DNA from 3 places in the Erysipelothrix sp. HDW6B genome. Region 1 is predicted to be linked to each of the others. Evidence: a T-box and tRNA genes for the amino acid it is inferred to sense, from the RefSeq annotation. Region 1 holds a T-box; the other regions hold tRNA genes.

The links. The T-box of region 1 lies ahead of leuS (leucine--tRNA ligase). A T-box ahead of a tRNA ligase gene usually reads a tRNA of that ligase, here a tRNA-Leu.
Region 2: it has a tRNA-Leu gene. The T-box ahead of leuS (leucine--tRNA ligase) is inferred to sense a tRNA for this amino acid. The anticodon was not compared.
Region 3: it has a tRNA-Leu gene. The T-box ahead of leuS (leucine--tRNA ligase) is inferred to sense a tRNA for this amino acid. The anticodon was not compared.

The regions. Positions count from the first base shown of each region.
Region 1 covers NZ_CP049860.1:444,886-450,980, reverse strand. Annotated here, with positions in the region: gene G7061_RS02075 (FAD-dependent oxidoreductase) at 1-342, opposite strand, end outside; gene leuS (leucine--tRNA ligase) at 516-2,918, opposite strand; T-box leader at 2,952-3,162, opposite strand; gene G7061_RS02065 (putative RNA methyltransferase) at 3,264-4,073, opposite strand; gene G7061_RS02060 (thioredoxin) at 4,178-4,705, shown strand; gene G7061_RS02055 (GNAT family N-acetyltransferase) at 4,771-5,178, opposite strand; gene G7061_RS02050 (LytTR family DNA-binding domain-containing protein) at 5,217-5,831, opposite strand; gene G7061_RS02045 (LytTR family DNA-binding domain-containing protein) at 5,996-6,095, opposite strand, start outside.
Region 2 covers NZ_CP049860.1:786,115-792,209, forward strand. Annotated here, with positions in the region: gene coaD (pantetheine-phosphate adenylyltransferase) at 1-277, shown strand, start outside; tRNA gene G7061_RS03955 (tRNA-Arg) at 301-377, shown strand; gene G7061_RS03960 (MurR/RpiR family transcriptional regulator) at 893-1,720, shown strand; tRNA gene G7061_RS03965 (tRNA-Leu) at 1,810-1,893, opposite strand; gene G7061_RS03970 (cysteine hydrolase family protein) at 2,032-2,565, shown strand; gene G7061_RS03975 (alpha/beta hydrolase) at 2,562-3,569, shown strand; gene lspA (signal peptidase II) at 3,633-4,106, shown strand; gene G7061_RS03985 (RluA family pseudouridine synthase) at 4,087-4,998, shown strand; gene G7061_RS03990 (rhomboid family intramembrane serine protease) at 4,995-6,095, shown strand, end outside.
Region 3 covers NZ_CP049860.1:1,439,646-1,445,740, forward strand. Annotated here, with positions in the region: gene G7061_RS07055 (ParB N-terminal domain-containing protein) at 1-267, opposite strand, end outside; gene G7061_RS07060 (ParA family protein) at 269-1,126, opposite strand; gene G7061_RS07065 (hypothetical protein) at 1,129-1,377, opposite strand; gene G7061_RS07070 (hypothetical protein) at 1,374-1,763, opposite strand; gene G7061_RS07075 (hypothetical protein) at 1,765-2,034, opposite strand; gene G7061_RS07080 (hypothetical protein) at 2,106-3,371, opposite strand; gene G7061_RS07085 (helix-turn-helix domain-containing protein) at 3,787-4,023, opposite strand; tRNA gene G7061_RS07090 (tRNA-Leu) at 4,093-4,179, opposite strand; gene G7061_RS07095 (PTS glucose transporter subunit IIA) at 4,282-4,737, opposite strand; gene pepD (beta-Ala-His dipeptidase) at 4,830-6,095, opposite strand, start outside.

The sequences.
Region 1 (6,095 bases):
AAAGAATGTTGGTTTTGAACCTGCTGCGATTACAACATAATCGTATTCGTAGCTTTCGTTCGCACCTTCAACGACTTTTTTGTCAAAGTCAATTTTTTGAACTGTATCAAGTTTTACGTTGACATTACGTCCAGCAAAGATTTTTTTCAAATCCATGCGGATTGAATATTCATCAACACGACCTGCAGCAACTTCATGAAGTTCTGTCAACATCGTACTGAATGGATTGCGGTCTATAATAGTGATTGATACTTCTGGATCCTTTTTGAATTTTTTAGCTAACTTTTTCGCAGCTAAAATCCCAGAGTATCCTGCTCCTACAACAACTACTCTCTTTCCCATTTTCTATTTCTCCTTTAATTACTTTTGCCTTCATATTATAGCGTATCGCTAATTTGTTCACAATCTTGGGGTTTGTTACATCGAGATGTTTCATGCCCCAAAAGAAAACTCATGCAGTTTCCTTTCGAAAAAGACATGAGTTTGTGAAAGTTGTGTATTTTGTTCACAAAACCTTAGGCAGGTTTCACAACTATATTTACGATTTTATTCTTGATAACAATTTCTTTTAGAATTTGCATTCCTTCAAGGTTCTTTTGAACTTGAGGTTGCTCGTATGCGAGTGCTTTTAGAGCATCATCATCGAGTCCAGTAGCCGCCATGAATTTCGCGCGGACTTTACCGTTGATTTGCACAACAATTTCAGTCTCTGATTTCACAAGTTTCGTTTCATCAAATGTCGGCCATTCGGTATAACTAATTCCCGTTTCTTCCGTTAATATTGTATACAATTCTTCACCGATATGAGGTGCAAATACAGCTAGCATTTTAACAAATCCAACCGCATATTTTTTATAAATTGTTTCGGCTTTGTAAGCATCATTAATGAATGTCATTAATTGTGCCAATGCTGTATTCATTCCAAATGATTCAATATCTTCAGTTACTTTTTTGACTGTTTGGTTATATGAGAAATCTAGGGATCCATCATTTGTATCTACAATTTTTCCTGATTCGACAAACAAACGCCATACGCGATCTAACCATTTACGGTTTCCATCAAGTCCTTGTGTACTCCATGCAGTTGCTCCATCAAGCGGTCCAATAAACATTTCGTAGACTCGCAACGTATCTGCTCCGTGACTGCGAACAATATCGTCAGGATTAACAACATTTCCACGAGATTTACTCATTTTTTCATTATTAGCACCTAAAATCATACCTTGATGGAAGAGTTTCTTGAATGGCTCTTTCGTATTCACAACTCCAATATCATAAAGTACTTTATGCCAGAAACGTGCATATAGTAAGTGAAGCACTGCATGTTCTGCACCGCCCATGTAAAGGTCTACTTCCATCCAGTGATTAATAAGTTCTGGATCAGCGATTGCTCCTTCATTGGTTGGATCAATATAGCGTAAGTAATACCAGCAAGACCCCGCCCATTGCGGCATAGTATTGGTCTCACGACGGCCTTTTGATCCATCCGGGAATGTTACATCTAACCAATCACCGGCATTAGCGAGTGGTGATTGACCATCTGGTGCTGGTTTGTAGTTCTCAACCTCGGGAAGCTCTAGTGGTAAATCCTCAAGGTCAACTGTACGCATTGTTCCATCTTCCATATGAACAATAGGAATTGGCTCTCCCCAGTAACGTTGACGTGAAAATAGCCAATCACGTAGTTTATAAGTAACTTTCGCTTCGCCGTATTTGTTGTCTTCTAACCATTTATTCATGATTACAAGGGCTTCTTCTTTATTTAAACCATCAAGGAATCCTGAGTTTATATGATTGCCATCTTCAGTATACGCAACTTCCGCGATACTTCCGCCTTCAAGAACTTGAATCATCTCAATGTTGTATTTTTTCGCGAACTCATAATCGCGTTGATCATGTGCTGGTACCGCCATGATTGCTCCTGTACCATAGGCTGCTAGTACATAGTCTGCAATATAGATAGGTACTTGTTTACCATTAACAGGGTTAATCGCATAGGCACCCGTAAAGACACCTGTTTTGTCTTTATTTAGCTCGGTACGTTCTAAGTCTGACTTATGCATCACTTGATCTACATACGCATCAACTGCTGCTTTTTGCTCAGGAGTCGTAATCTGACTTACGAATGGGTGTTCCGGAGCAAGGACTGTATATGTCGCACCAAAAAGTGTATCTGCACGTGTTGTAAATACCGTGAATTCTAAATCATGGTTATCAACTTTAAAGATTACATTTGCACCTACTGATTTCCCAATCCAGTTGATTTGCATTTCTTTGGTTGATGCTGGCCATTCGACCAAATCTAAATCTTCAAGTAAGCGTTCTGCGTATTCTGTAATACGTAAAACCCACTGACGCATTGGGATACGGATAACATCAAATCCACCAACTTCAGTTTTACCGTTGATAACTTCTTCATTTGCAAGAACCGTTCCCAAATCAGGACTGAAGTTTACGGGTTTCTCATCAACATATGCTAGGCCCATATCGTAGAGTTTCGTAAAAATCCATTGTGTCCACTTATAGTAGTGAGGATCTGTCGTTGAAATTTCACGAGACCAGTCATACGAAAGTCCTAGTGACTTAATTTGTTTCGTAAAGTTTTGGATATTTTCTTTCGTAAAGGCATCTGGGTGATTTCCTGTTTTTAATGCAAATTGTTCTGCTGGCAAGCCAAAAGCATCCCACCCGATTGGGTGTAAAACGTTGAATCCTTTCATACGTTTGTATCGTGCCAACACATCTGTGGCGGTATAGCCGCGTGGATGTCCAACATGAAGTCCATTCCCTGATGGGTATGGGAACATATCAAGGACGTAATATTTTGGGATATCAAAATTACGAATGTCTGTTTTAAATGTTTCGTTTTCTTCCCAGTATTGTTGCCATTTTTGTTCAATTTTTAAATGGTTATACATCGTTTTTCCTCCTGTAAAATAAAAAAAGCACCTGCAAAGGACGAATGTCTCGCGGTACCACCTTAATTTCTCATCTCATGTTTGAGACAAGCGCTCTTTCCCTTAACGCGGGGCTACGGAATCTCTTACTGAATTCAGAAATTCTGCTCCAAGATGAGTTCTTTATTGTCCACTTACTGATTCACACCACCCATCAGCTCTCTTATAGTTTTCAATAAATACTATTTCTTTTCATCGCTATGCCTTTATCTTATGTGTTTTGCTTTGAATTGTCAATTTCCAAACGCAAACAAATCTAAAAAACCACGCTGATTATCAACGCGGTCTGAAATATCGGTATCATTGTTACGCAACATCACATTTCTTTTTATATATTGCGAATCCAAATTGAATCGGTGTACTTAGGGTTTCTAACGTCTCTAATGTCGCAATGGCATGTTTCGGTGTTCGATGATAATAAGGTGTCATCGCTAAAAGATTGTTGATGGTCGTTTGTCCTGTTAAATGAATGGTATGTTCAACACGAATGAGCGTTTCCAATTCAAATCCCTCATATGTAGGTAACACAACCTCGTTCTCATAGGGCTTATCATAGAGGATTGATTTCAGTCCCCATAAATGTTTTTCGAGTGGAAAAACCACGACGAAATGTCCATCATTTTTCAGAATTCGATAGACCTCATCAGATGAAAACGGTGCAAAAATACTATATGCGAGATCAAATGCACTATCCATCAGTGGTAACTTCGCAGTCGATGCAACAGCTAGCTTCATATTCTTATTTCGTTTCGAAGCACTGGTGACTGCTTGTTTTGAAATGTCGATTCCATAGACAGTTTTTTCCTGTTGAAGCAACGGTTCGGCATACCAACCCTCGCCACAGCCGACATCAGCCAAGCTATTCGCTGAATATTTTGTTACAATGTCTTTAAGAGCTTCTCGAAATATATCGTAGTATCCGTCATTAAGGAACTGTGTTCGCGCCTGAATCATTTTGGCATCATCACCGTGTTGTTTAGATTTAGAACTTTGTGATTGTAATAGGTTCACATATCCAGCCTTGGCCATATCAAATTGATGACCGGTTTCGCACACATACGATTTGTTTTGGAGTACCAGTTGTTTTTTACAAACCGGGCATTGAAATAAGCTCATAGTTTTACCTCATCTTGTCTTCACAATTATATCACACAATTTTACTTTGATTTAGTTGAATTTTGTACCACTTTACTTATAATAAACACAAGGAGAATTAATTTATGAAAAAAATATTGCTTACAGCAGTTGTATCGTTGTTGGTACTTGTCGGATGTACATCGGCAAATACAAACATTATGAAAGGTTACAAAGGCTTTGATAAAAAAGACCACCATTACCAAGCAATGAGTGCTAGTGATATGGCAACAGCACTTGAAAATAAAACTGAAGGTATTTATTATTTAGGATTTGAAACATGCCCATGGTGTGTCGCTCTTGTTCCTGTTATGGAAGAAGCTGCAGCAGCAGGAAACCACACAATCAACTATGTTGATACACGTGGCAACGATTACACACAAAATGCCGATGCTCAAAAACGTATTGAAGCATTCTCAAATTCATTACCTGAAGAACAACGCATGACTGGTGTTCCTTATGTTGTCATTATTGGTGGCGATGGCTCAATCCAAGTTAACATTGGAACCGTTCCAGGACACAATGCACCAGTTGACCCATTGACAGAAGATCAAGCGAAATTCTTACAAATCAGACTTACTGAGATGTTTAGTTCAGTTAAATCAAACGCCTAGTTTGTCCATTTTATATAAGCACCTAAACAGGTGCTTTTTTTATTAAAAAGATAGCAGCTTAGCTGCTATCTAATAAGATTTTTAATTAAGATGAGTTCTAGATTTTCTCCCGGGAAGAGTATATTTCCCGAATCTTGATAGCCAAGTGCTCGGAAAAAATGCTGTGCATCTTGGTCCGCTCTTCCGGAAGTCATAACTAGGTAATTCCCTAATGCCATCATTTCTGTTTCCCAGTAATTAATCATTTCAGTACCATAACCGCGGTGACGGTAAGGCTCTAGAATCTTAAAGTAATTGAGGAATGGATACTGATCCCAGAACATATTGTATCGAATGATACCTACAATTTTATCGTCGACTTCATACACCAGAACGCGTCCAAGTTCGAGTTTTGATTCAAACTCTTCACGTTCAACGTGTGTGTCCAATTCCATTAGAATATCAATGTCTTCTACTGTAGCTCTACGGATCATATCAGCCACCTCCATGTTAATTCTATTGTAATGAGTAATTATTTTTTGTGCAAGTTTATTTCTTGAATAAGGCCCAACCTTTTCTGTACTTTTGTGTAACGACGTCGCGCTACCGGTAGTCTTATCCCATTTTTTAGGACTAGAAAATCTGTTTCTAGACGCTCAACAGCCGCTAAGTTAACAACGACACCGCGATAGATTTCTATGAACGGCGATTTTCGTAATAAATGAATCCAGTGATGAATCGGTCGTCGATCCTTGTAATCTCTTGTTTGTGTTCGAATCAGAAGATGGCGTTTGCACGTTTCAATTGTACAAATTTCAGAAACATCCACAACCGAGCTTTCCCGTCGTCCCACTTGGACAAACTCCGGGTTATAAAGTGGACGTTGAATCAGGCGCGACACAACCCGTAAGGTCATTTGGCAGTTATCTAAGTTCTTTAGACAATGATGCCTTGGTATTTTAAAACCAATGAGGAGCGTTTTGCGGCGATCATAACGGTGATTTGCATAATCAACAATATATAAACCTACCGGTGGCTCTTTGGTATATGTTATTGCTTCTTCATTAAGTTCGGAATATAAGTCAAGTACTTCTTTTACGCAACGACGCGAAAAGCGGTCACGCAAATCAACATGGACATGAATCATTGGACTCCTTTCAAAAGTTCATTGACATCAAAAAGTTCGTATCCAGCAAGTTAATTAAATAGGTTTACTATGAACAATCCGCTATTTCAGCACCTAACATACTGTAGTATCCTATGTTCCCGATAGTAGTATTGTAATGAGATTCCACGTGAGACGCAATATTTTTATTCTTTCATCAAATAGCGCATTTTCGTTAGTATTTCCTGATAGCGACGGCGTGCGACTGGAAGTTTTAAGCCATTTTTTAGAATGACATGATCCTTG
Region 2 (6,095 bases), 340 kb from region 1:
TGGTCTGACCGTAGACTATGCAGTTAAAGAAAACTGTACATTGTTAATTCGTGGTATCCGTGCGGTTATGGATTACGAGTATGAGTTGCAACACGCTGCAACGAACCGAGTCTTGAATCCTAAAATTGAAACATTATTTTTGGTGGCAGATCCCCATTATTCATATATTTCGTCGTCAGTTGCTCGAGAAATTGCACGCTTTGGTGGCGATTTAAAATCACTCGTTCCGTGCAATGTAGCGGATCGACTCATCGAGCGTTATGCTCAAGAGAAATAGCTGAAACTTGCTATTTCTTTTTTGCGGACATAGCTCAGTAGGATAGAGCGAGCGCCTCCTAAGCGCTAGGCCACAGGTTCGATTCCTGTTGTTCGCACCAATATCAAGTCAACCCACCTAAACGTGGGTTTTTTAGTGTTGTGGTAGAAATACAAAGGAACTTTTAAAATTTGATCAGGTGCATATACAACGATTTAGCCATCAAAGATGACTGTATAAACATCACCTTGTATGGGTAGCACGATGGTATGATATAGTGGATATCAAGTGAAAAGGCATGGTTAAATAAGGAGAATGTCATGGAGATTCAGGATATTGTGGTTATTATTTCATTGATAATTGGTATAGTTTTTCGACGACAAATCGACGAAGCTCTAGGTGATCATAAACTCAAGGTATTTTTATTACTGTTGTTACTTGTACCTCTTATTCTTTATCTAATCTATTAGTTTTTGTAAACGGAGAGCACTTAATTCATAAAAATTAGGTAAGATACCTAATTGAAAGTACATAATTTGCATATAATCAAAAGGATTGATTGTAGAAATGGGGGAAAAAGTGATAAGATAGCCTATATGTATGTCTATCAACCAAGACTGTAGAAAGGAAGAATAAATGGGAAATCAACTCCGCGTTCTCGATGCCCTAGAATTCCATCGCGCAGACTTAACACAAACCGAGCAAAGACTTGCAGACTTTATCTTAGAGAAACCCCAACGCGTTGTCGGTATGTCAATTCAAACCCTTGCGGTTGAAACAGAGACGAGTGCATCAGCGGTTAGTCGCTTATGTCGTAAAATTGGAGTCGAAAGTTTTCAAACGTTCAAAGTTATGCTTTCGAGTGAACTTGCGCGTCACAGCTATAAGTCAGCGAATGAAATCTTGCACTATTCGAAACCGCAAGAAGCCAAGCATGATATTTTGAAATCAGCATTTGAAGCAATGAATCAAACAACAGAAGATTTGACAATGGAAGAGATCAATCCCATTGTCGAATTACTCTATCATGCGAAGAACATATTCCTATATGGGGATGGATTTTCTGTGTTGGCTGTTGAAAACTTTAGACAAAAATGGTTACGTGTTGGTAAAGCGGTGTTTGTGGTAAACGATCAGGGGTCAGATCGTGTGACCATGTATTCGCAAAAGGAAGACTCTGTTTATGTAGCAATTTCAAATTCAGGGAACTCATCAAAAGTCTTAGAACTGATGTTGTTTGCGAAGAGTATCGGATTTAAGACACTAGCAATTAGTCGTCGTGCAGACAGTCGTATTGAACACAATAGTGATTATAATCTCTATACTGCACCGGTAAGCACCGAACCAACTGCGCTTACAAATTCTATTTATGCACAATTTATTGCAATCGATATCTTGTACAGTGCATACGTGACCCGATATGGCTTACAAAAAGCTATTGTCGTTTCAGATTATTTCAAATAATAAAAAAGGATGGTAATCCGTAGACGATTACCATCCTTTTGTTTGTAGGCATAAAAAAACTGAGAGTGAATCTCAGCTAAATTATTTATTGGTGCACCAGAGAAGATTTGAACTTCCACAGATTGCTCTACACGCCCCTCAAGCGTGCGCGTCTACCGTTCCGCCACTGGTGCATTGCCTTAATGCTAATGTATTATAACATTAGATTTCACATTATACAATACTAAAAGAAATAAAAATAATACAAGAAATTAAAGTGTAAAAAAGGCAGTGAAAAACGAGCTGTGATATGATTAAAGGGAGGTGGTTGTATGAAAAAAATATACATGATAGTTGATGTACAAAATGATTTTGTTGACGGTGCGTTAGGATTTGAAAAAGCCGATGATGTTGTGAAACAAATCGTAAAGACATTAGAAACAAAGCTTGAGCCTGAAGATGTCGTCGTATTTACGCGAGACACCCATTATGAAAACTACTTAGAAACGCAAGAAGGGAAACGATTACCAATTCCTCATTGCATCCATGGAACCTATGGTTGGGAAATCGTTGAAGCATTGTCGCCATGGATTAAAACCACGACCCAGATATTTGATAAACCAACATTCGGGTCACTCGAACTGGGAAATTATTTAAAAACACAGGATTTTGATGAAATTGAAATCATGGGTTTAGTCTCGAATATTTGCGTCATCACAAATGCTGCGATTGCGAAAGCTGCACTTCCAGAAGCTCGGATTGTTGTGAATCGAAATTTAACATCGAGTTTTGATGAATCCTTAGATTTAAAAGCATTGGAAGTTATGGCAGGATTCCAAATTGATATTCTTGGTACTGAAGCGTGAAACAATACCAACGCAACATTATTGGCATATTTCTAACACTCACAATCGTTTTTTCGGGGCTGTTTGGTTATATCTATTTTAATCCGTATGTATCCGCGACGGTGGTTCGTCGTGCTTTTGATGTGGGAATTGCGAAACCGCCTGAAAATTATGATGAAATTCGAGCACAAGTTGATGTCCAAGAAAATCTGGTCTATCCATCAGTTGAAACAGATAACATCTTTGATCTCTATAAACCAAAAAATGCAACTGGAATGGAGCCGGTCATTATTTGGGTACATGGTGGTGCATTTGTAGGTGGTGATAAAGTGGATATCACAGAGTATTCAGTATTATTAGCACAACGTGGTTTTGTTGTGGCAAATATGAATTATCAACGTGCTCCTGAGGCTAACTATCCAAGTCAAATTATACAAGTTGGGGAGCTCTACTCGCACTTGTCATCCAATCGTGATTCGTACAACCTGAACATGGATAAAGTGTTTTATGCGGGAGATTCTGCCGGTGCTCACATTGTGTCTCAATTTGTCCTCATTCAAAATGATGCTGCATACTCAGAAAAAGTAGGGATCAAGCCTGTGATGGCTCCGAATACAATATCGGGAGTTGGATTATTCAGTGGTCCGTATGACTTGAATGAAATTCTCTCGTTTGCAGATTTTGGCAAAGGTGCATTGGACTTCTTCTTTGAGCGAATTGGTTGGGCATATTTTGGTGAAAAAAATTGGCGTCAAGGGGACTACATTGATGAACTGACCATCATCGATTATGTAAATGAAGATTTTCCACCTGCCTTCGTTACTGATGGCAATACAATGACATTCACCCAGGATGGCTTGAAACTGGTTGATGCGCTTCAAAATCTGGGCGTTGATGTGACTGCAGCATTTTATGATGAATCTGAAGCGGAGTTGGTTCATGAATATCAATTTATCATGACACTCGAACAGTCACAAATAACATTTGAACGCTTTGTTGAATTTTTAGTGAGGGTCGCTGGTTAGCGGTCCTTTTTTAATGCAACGATACGCATAGCGTGTTATAATAAATCATAAAGCGAGGAATTTATGAAAAAACAATTATTGGTATTAAGTGCAGGAATCTTAGCACTTGATTTATTCGTAAAATATTGGATTGAAACGACATTACGCTTAGGTCAATCTATAACAATTATCCCTAATTTTTTCGAATTAACATATGTCCGTAATTATGGTGCTGCATGGAGTCTATTATCAGGTAAGCAATTTGTGTTCTTATTTGTGACACCAATTATTATTGGAGCATTGGTCTATTACTACGTAAAACAATCTGAACCCCTCCACTTAACAGCAATTGCTTTTATACTTGCTGGTGCAGTTGGGAATTTTGTAGATCGTGTCGTATTTGGATATGTAAGAGATATGTTTAGTTTTAATATATTTGGCTATGCCTTCCCAGTTTTCAATGTTGCGGACATGGCAGTGGTATTTGGAGTTTTTTTAGTAATATTGATTATTCTTCGTGAGGAGATGAGGTTAAAACATGAACAAAATAATGATTGATGAACAATTAGAAGGAATACGCATTGACCAGTATATGGCACTACTGCTTGGAGATTACTCCCGTAGTGTTATTCAAGCATGGATTGAAGATGGGAAAATTCTTGTTAATGATAAAACAACGAAGCGAAATTATCGCTTGAAAGAGTCTGATGTTGTGAGTTATGAAATCACAGAAAAAGATACAACAATTCAACCGATAAAAATGGACTTGGATATCGTGTATGAAGATGAGCATCTTATGGTTGTGAACAAACCCAAAGGATTAATTGTTCACCCGTCACCGTCGACACTAAACCAAGCAACTTTGGTACATGGACTGCTTGCACACACAAACCATTTGAGTGATTTAAATGGTGAATTGCGCCCAGGTATTGTCCATCGTCTCGATAAAGATACATCGGGTCTATTAATTGTTGCTAAAACAAATGAAGCACATGAACTTTTGGTAGAGGCCCTCAAGAATCGTGAGATTTCTCGTGAGTATTATGCACTGGTACACCATGCATTCCCACACCAAAGTGCAACTGTAGACGCACCAATTGGTCGCGATACCCGTAATCGCCAACGAATGACTGTCACAGATAAAAATAGTAAAGAAGCAGTTACACACCTTTTCTTGGTTGAAAAGTTTAAAGATCATAGCTTACTCAGATGTAAACTGGAAACCGGTCGTACACACCAAATTCGTGTTCACTGCAGTTACATCCAACATCCAATTGTAGGCGATGCAACCTACAGCTACAAGAATACACTGGATACACAAGGACAATGTCTTCATGCATTCCGTCTAAAATTTACGCACCCAATTACACATGAAGCCCTAGAATTTGAAAGTCAAATGCCACAAATTATGCAAGATACAATCGATGAAGTGAGACGCCTCGATTCGTGAATAAGCTCTATGGTGCATGGCTTATCGAACTTTCAAATTATTTAATCAAAGAACATGGTTATCAAATGATTACAATGACAAAAGCAAATGATGAGATTTGGTTAACCAATGCAACGCATGCGTCATTGCCAATTATTATGATTACGAGCAAACCGCTGCAGGCGATTGATCCGCTTGCAATTCAAGCGCATCGAGAATCGCTTGCCGTCGTTTTTAAAACGGAGGCTAAAGGCCTTAATATTTCTGTTGATGACAATACAACGGTACGTAATGACGAAAATGTCGTTGTGTTGCCAGGGTATACATCGCATTCAAAATTCATGGAACAATTTCCAAACATTGAAAACTCAATTTCAATGAGTAGCAATCCAGAAAAATCATTATCAAAAGCAGTGATGGATCTTCGAAAAACAATGTTTAAAGCACAAAAACAAGTTCAACGCAAAATGTTCCCAGCTACCAATGCCATTATGATTATGGCGATGATAGGGTATGGACTTGCGCTGTTCTTGGCAATGCAAGGCTTCGACTTTGATAGTGTTATGATCATGGCAGGTGGATTCTATAAACCCTTAGTCGGCTATGGTTACGAAGTGTGGCGTTTTGTCACATCAGCATTCGTGCATATTGATTTCTTTCATCTTCTGCTAAATCTGATGATACTAAGAAACATTGCAACGTTGTTAGAACCCGTTGTTGGATGGAAACGTTTCCTTATCATATTCTTTGTTGGAACGATATCAGGAAATATGTTCCTCTTTATCATGCAAGATACTGCTATCGGATATGGTATGGCTGCAGGACTTGCGGCAACACTGGGTGCACTTCTAATCTATGTGTATGAAACTCAAATTTATAAAGTGCCTCGTGTACTTAGTCAAATTTCTTCGATTGTATTCATGAACATTTTGATTATGATGCTACCAGGTTCAAGTTACACAGCGATGGGTGGTGGGCTGTTTGCTGGTCTTCTTCTTGGCTTCTTGTTCTCTAAGCGCCGAGATTGGGAAAGCATTCGCACAGGATTAAAAGTCTTAATGCCTATCTTCTATATTCTTCTTATTGCGATCATGGTGATGCAAAAAGATGCAATTAGT
Region 3 (6,095 bases), 990 kb from region 1:
ACCTGGTAGCGTTTCATAGTTTAACCGCTTAGCAATCGTGAATCGTCTTTCTCCAGCGATCAATCTGTATTGATGATTAGCAACCTTATATACAACAATCGGATTAATTATTCCATTTTTCTTTACAAGTTCCTCTAATTCGTCCAAATAATTCATAGGTGCTGAATTTAAAGGGTTTCGTTCAATATCTTCAATCTCGATATTCATGATTTTGGATAATTGATGTTGTTTTGTTGCTTCATTATCCAGTTCATTTAGGATTGTCATATTAGTTCCACTCCTTATCTAAGTAATCAACTACATTTCTGTAGTCTTGACCTACATTTGCTTTGTTATTGTTGATGATTAGTTCGTTTTCAAACGATGCTTTGTTGACTGGTTTATCTTGAAAACGAATTTTAGGTACAATTGGTTTAACGATATCGTTGTTAAAAGTATTAAGTACCTGAAGTCTTTCCTTACTTTGATTATTGTTAGTTACCATTGTAAAGAGTGGTCGGATAAGAATGTCCAGATCATAACTTGTTGCGATTCCAATGAGTTGCTGGATAGTCATTATGAGTCCTTTTTCTGCTCCTCGGTCAATCTTAATTGGAGCGATGATTTCATCCGCAATGTTCAGGACGTTTGTAGTAAGTACATTTATGATAGGTGGACAATCAATGAAGATATAATCATAATCTCCTCGTATTTTTTTAACCACTCGCTTGAGTCTGTTATGAACTGCAGTATCACCATTACGAATTTCTTTCTCTGCTTTTGCTAGTTCAAGTCGAGATGGGATGATGTGCAAGTTAGGTACTGTTGTTTGATAAGTCTTTGTGAGTTCTGCATCGAAGAGCATTTGGTCGATAAACGTTTCTGAATAGTTATATTTGTTGAGATGCTTTAGGATCTCCTCGAGTTTGTCTGAGTCCATAGAATTGATTGCTTCAGTTACTTCATTATTTATAAATACTTCTTCTTGTTTAATGTCCAGTAAGATATCTGTAGAGTTCGCTTGTGGGTCAAAATCTATCAATAAAACATTGTATCCTTTGTTCGCAAACCCAGTTGCAATGTTAATGCTGGAAGTTGTTTTTCCAACTCCACCTTTCATGTTTAGTAGTGCGATAACTTTACTCATTATTATTCTCCTTTGTTGTGAGCAAGTTTGCTCACTGATATATTTTCATTCAATTTACTTTCATTTTTTCGATCTAGTCCAATAACTGAAGAGAAATAGTCAATATGTGCTTGTTTAATCTCTTCATACATTTTTAGTTCATCTTCTGTTGCACATGAACTGCATAACTCACCATCTACCCAATAACAGCCACCCTCACAGGGATGATACCAGTCACATCCACAACGTTTACATTTTTCTATATCGCTCATTTGTACTCCTTTGACTTTAACATTCCAATTTTAACCATTGTTCTAACCAATAAGTCATAGTCTTTATCATAGATGGTTACTTGATATATTGGTGTATATGCAGTCTCTTTACTGATAAGTATTCTCTTTAGTATAGTTACATCCTTTTCGATTTTCTCTAATTCTAATTCGTTAAAAATAAAGCCTTGTTTACTTTTTTTGCGAAACCTACTAAATATATTCATGAGTACGCTCTGCTTGTTTCGTACTAATTTTTGCAGTTTTACTAACATCACAAAAGCTATAATGCCCAATAATAAGAAGAAAATTATGTTAAGTGATGATAGTGTATTAGAAATATCAGTTACGTCTGGTCTAGTGTAAATCATGGTTGTAAGATTTCTCATTTTACTCCCCTTTGCTGTGAGCAAATTTGCTCACCTCTAATTTGATTACTACATTTCTTCGGTTAAGTTCAATTATGATCATCTGGTCGAGTTTAACGAGATGTTTTTCTCGCTCTCGTTGATCCTCTGTAAGTTCAGTAAATTCACCATTTATCCATGTGTTTTCCCATAGCAATTCTCGTTCATCAAAAACCGCTTCATTTAGTGCATCCAACTCCTGGAGGTTTAACTGTTGGAGTTGACTCTGTTTTGTTATTTGATATATATTCATCAATGCTCCTTTTGTATCTATAGATTTTGTACGTTTCGGTAAATTATGAATCATTCTCAAATGTAGATTAATTAGTACGCTAATGCTGGTTTATATTTTTTTAGAATTGAATTAATCTGGTGTTTGAATTTGTCTCGTAACTCTCGAATATTTGGAATAACTTCTTCATTCGGTGCAAACATTATTTTTCTTGGTTCGCCATCTATTGATGTGTACTCCCATTTGTTAAATATCTGATTGTATTTTTTAAATAAATCTCTTAAAGAGTTACTTAGTGCAGTAGGCGGATTATCAAAGTCGATATATCTACGACCATTCCATGAATCTGGCTCATGGTTCTTCCAGTTATCAATATCATCACTCATCAATTCATGGATGACATGTTTGATAAAGTATTGAAGTGATGCGATTTCTCGATACTTGATGTTTTTCCATTCTGCAGCGCTTCTATTCACTTTTATGAACTCTCTATCCTGTTTGGATTGTTTGTCATTTTGATAACGTTCAAATTCCAATTGTTTTCTGGCCATTGCATCACTCATTTCGGGGTGTTTTGATTTTATCGCTTCAATATCGCTTTCCACGATTGCTAATTCAACGTCATAACTCATCGGCTTAAGTTTGAATTTCAACATAGGTTCAGTACGTCTTAAGACACAATAGAATACGGCTACAAATGCATCTCTCCATCGCTTTGCCGAAGTTTTCCAACTCTCTGCGAATATTCTTGTCTTTGTTTGGCGCCACCCATTTAACATTTTTGGATTTCCGTCTTTATCGAGTTGGATATCACCCTTTTCGTGTAATAGTACGGCACCAGGTATATTTGCTTTACAACGCTTACCATCTTTTTGCCAGTAATCACTTTCGTATACACGCGCTTCGTCTTTGATATACTCACGATCACATATCCATAAGTGAATGTATGTATGGTTACCATTCTTTGAAGTAGTTGCAAAGTATGGTAAGTTCTCTTCGCCGTAGCAAACTTGCTTGATAAATTCATGAAGGATTTTAACCTGCAGGTTTAGTCCATAATTTTTCCCCAAGTGAATTAAGAAGTAAGATCCATAACGTTTTTGATGTTTCTTGTTCGTTGTTGTTTTTTTATATTTCATGCAATTGATGTTTTTAACATCTGAAGTTTTCAGGTAAGAATCAACTAGATCATCAATTAACATACCATCATGTTTACTCTTCATAAGATAACGCTTATTGGAAGCATGCATTCTTGCTATTTCTGTTTTTAGATTTCGAACATTCTCAACTTTGTACCAAACGTCAAAACCAAAATGATACCAGTCATTCGATTCAAATTTATGATTTGTATAACTCATTGATTTCCTCCAGTAAATTAATTAAAACTTTCTAACAAAAAGGATGGACACCCCTTCTGTTCGCGACATAATATGCGTTAGCATATTTATAAATATAATGTCTTGAATACCTTAGAGTCTTTTAAGATAAGAACCTTCTTAAAGTACTTATTGACTTTGAGTAAATGCTTTCTACAATATAACCACAAGTAAGTAAACTAACTTGTTTTTTTTGTATGTTTAATTTGATTTGCGACAAATAATGTCGTATACTATAATCGAAAGCAAGTACGCTAAAAAGTGCTTGTTTAAAAGAACAATTTGTAACTTCTGTTTAAAGCAGCAAGGACTTATTGTGAGTCTTACTTAAGTACGCCAATACTTTTGTAAGATATAAAATTGAACTCAGCAGTTCAGGAGCCTTCGGGCTCTTTTTTTATTTGTACTCACCATATTTATTTAACAATTCACTCATTGAAGTGTTTGTATTCTTCAGTAACAGGTCAATACTCTTTGTGCTGATCCCGTCTTTGCTGTCGCCCCTGATAATTTTCACTAGCGTTGCCTGGGAAACTCCAGAAATTTTGGCGAACTGTCGTTGAGTGAGATTGTTCTTATCTAACTCATCTGCTACATATTCACCAATTACACTAATGAGTGGCTTTAATGTCATTTTTATCACCTCCAGAACAACAAAAAAGAGACTTAGTATAAAATATACTAAGTCTCATAATATGCATGATGGTGCCCGAGGACGGACTCGAACCGTCATGAGTTTTACCTCGCTGGATTTTGAGTCCAGTGCGTCTACCGATTTCACCACTCGGGCATTGCTTAACTATAATAATCCAATTAGCCCGATAAATCAATAGAATTTAGGATTAAAGTTAATAAAATTAGCACAATTTTCTATTGGTAGAGAAAAATACGATTAGACAAATTTAAATATGTCTGATTCTCCGTATTTAACGTGTTTTCCCTCTGCAATTAGCTTGATTTTCTGGCCTGTCGTAAAAACTATTGGGCTAATTGTGCTATACCCTTTTTCATTGATGAAATTCAAATCCAATTTCGAAATCAACTGGCCCTGCTTAACATAATCACCAATATCAACAAGCGTTTCGAATCCCTTACCATTCAATGAAACAGTATCAATTCCCAAGTGAATAATAAATTCAGAACCATCATCACAAATGAAACCAATGGCATGTCCTGTAGGAAAAAGCATATTTACCTCACCATCAATGGGAGCATAGATTTCTCCCAAAGTAAGATCGATAGCGTAGCCCTCACCCATGATTTGATTTGCAAACACTTCATCTGGCACGTCTTCCAATCCCAAAATAGTACCACTTCCAAATGAATTAAACTTTAATTTACTGGTCATGATTCTTCCTCCATATTACTTATAATACCACATTCTACAAGTTCGGTATATTGATACTGAAAAGCCCTCAGACAACTCTGGGGGCTTTGTGATTAATAATTATTGAGTCCTTCTAACAGAACGACTAAAAACTCATATGTGCGCTCAAATGAGCCAATATCAAGTCTTTCCAAAGGTGTATGAATATCATACATAATTGGACCAAAGCTAACAATATCTGATCCCGGAAGTTTGTCACTCCAAATCCCGAGTTCCATACCACCATGCGTTGCTTCGTGTTTCATTGCTTCGCCACGGAGTTCACGGTAAGCTCTCTCAGTATGTTCACGGAATTTTGATTGTGGATCGTACATCCATCCGGGATACTTCGCAGAAAATTCCGATTGCATGCCACATTGTCGACCAATCCAATCAACTTGAGCTAGAACAGTGTCCTTCACAAATGCTTGTGTTGCGCGAATAGACATTTGGACTTCATAAGTTGTGTCAGTTAGTGTTACCTTACCAATATTGCTTGATGTAATAACGAGCCCTTCGATATCTTTGCTCATTTGGATAACACCATATGGAAGCATGAATAATGATGTAATAACTGCGCGAGATGCATCGATATCTAATACTTTTTCTGTTTCACCTTCTGTTAAAGAAAATGCTAAGCCAGCATCACTTGCAGCATATTGAAGTTTAAATTCATTTGTTGCAGTCTCATAGAAATCCTTAAATGCTTGGATATCTTCCACGGCAAGTGTAAATGTCGCTTCTCGTGTGATGGCATTCATCTTATCGCCACCTGCAAAAGCTACAACACGAACATCCATCAATTGCGCAGCACGATACATGAGTATCCCTGCAATTTTATTAGCATTTCCACGTTCTTTATCAATTTCGCCACCAGAGTGCCCACCAAAGAGTCCAGTGATTGCTACTGTTACTGTTTTCATTGTCTTATTTTCAAATGTAACGTCACGATTTAAAACTGCACGTGCACCACCACATGAGGATACATAAATCTCTGATTCACCTGATGAGTCAAGACCAATCACTAAACGTGATTCGAGCATCGACACATCGATTTTCTCAGCACCTGTTAATCCTGTCTCTTCTTGGACTGTAAATACACATTCCAATGCGGGGTGTTTTGCATGCTTATCATCAAGAAGTGCCAACATATAAGCAACAGCAACACCATTATCAGCTCCTAATGTTGTGCCTTTCGCTTTGAGAAACCCATCTTCTTCATAAAGCTCTAATCCATCAGTATCAAAGTTGTGATCACTGCTGCTGTCTTTTTCTGCGACCATATCAGTATGACCTTGAAGCATGACGGATGGTGCGTTTTCGTAACCTGTTGATGCCGG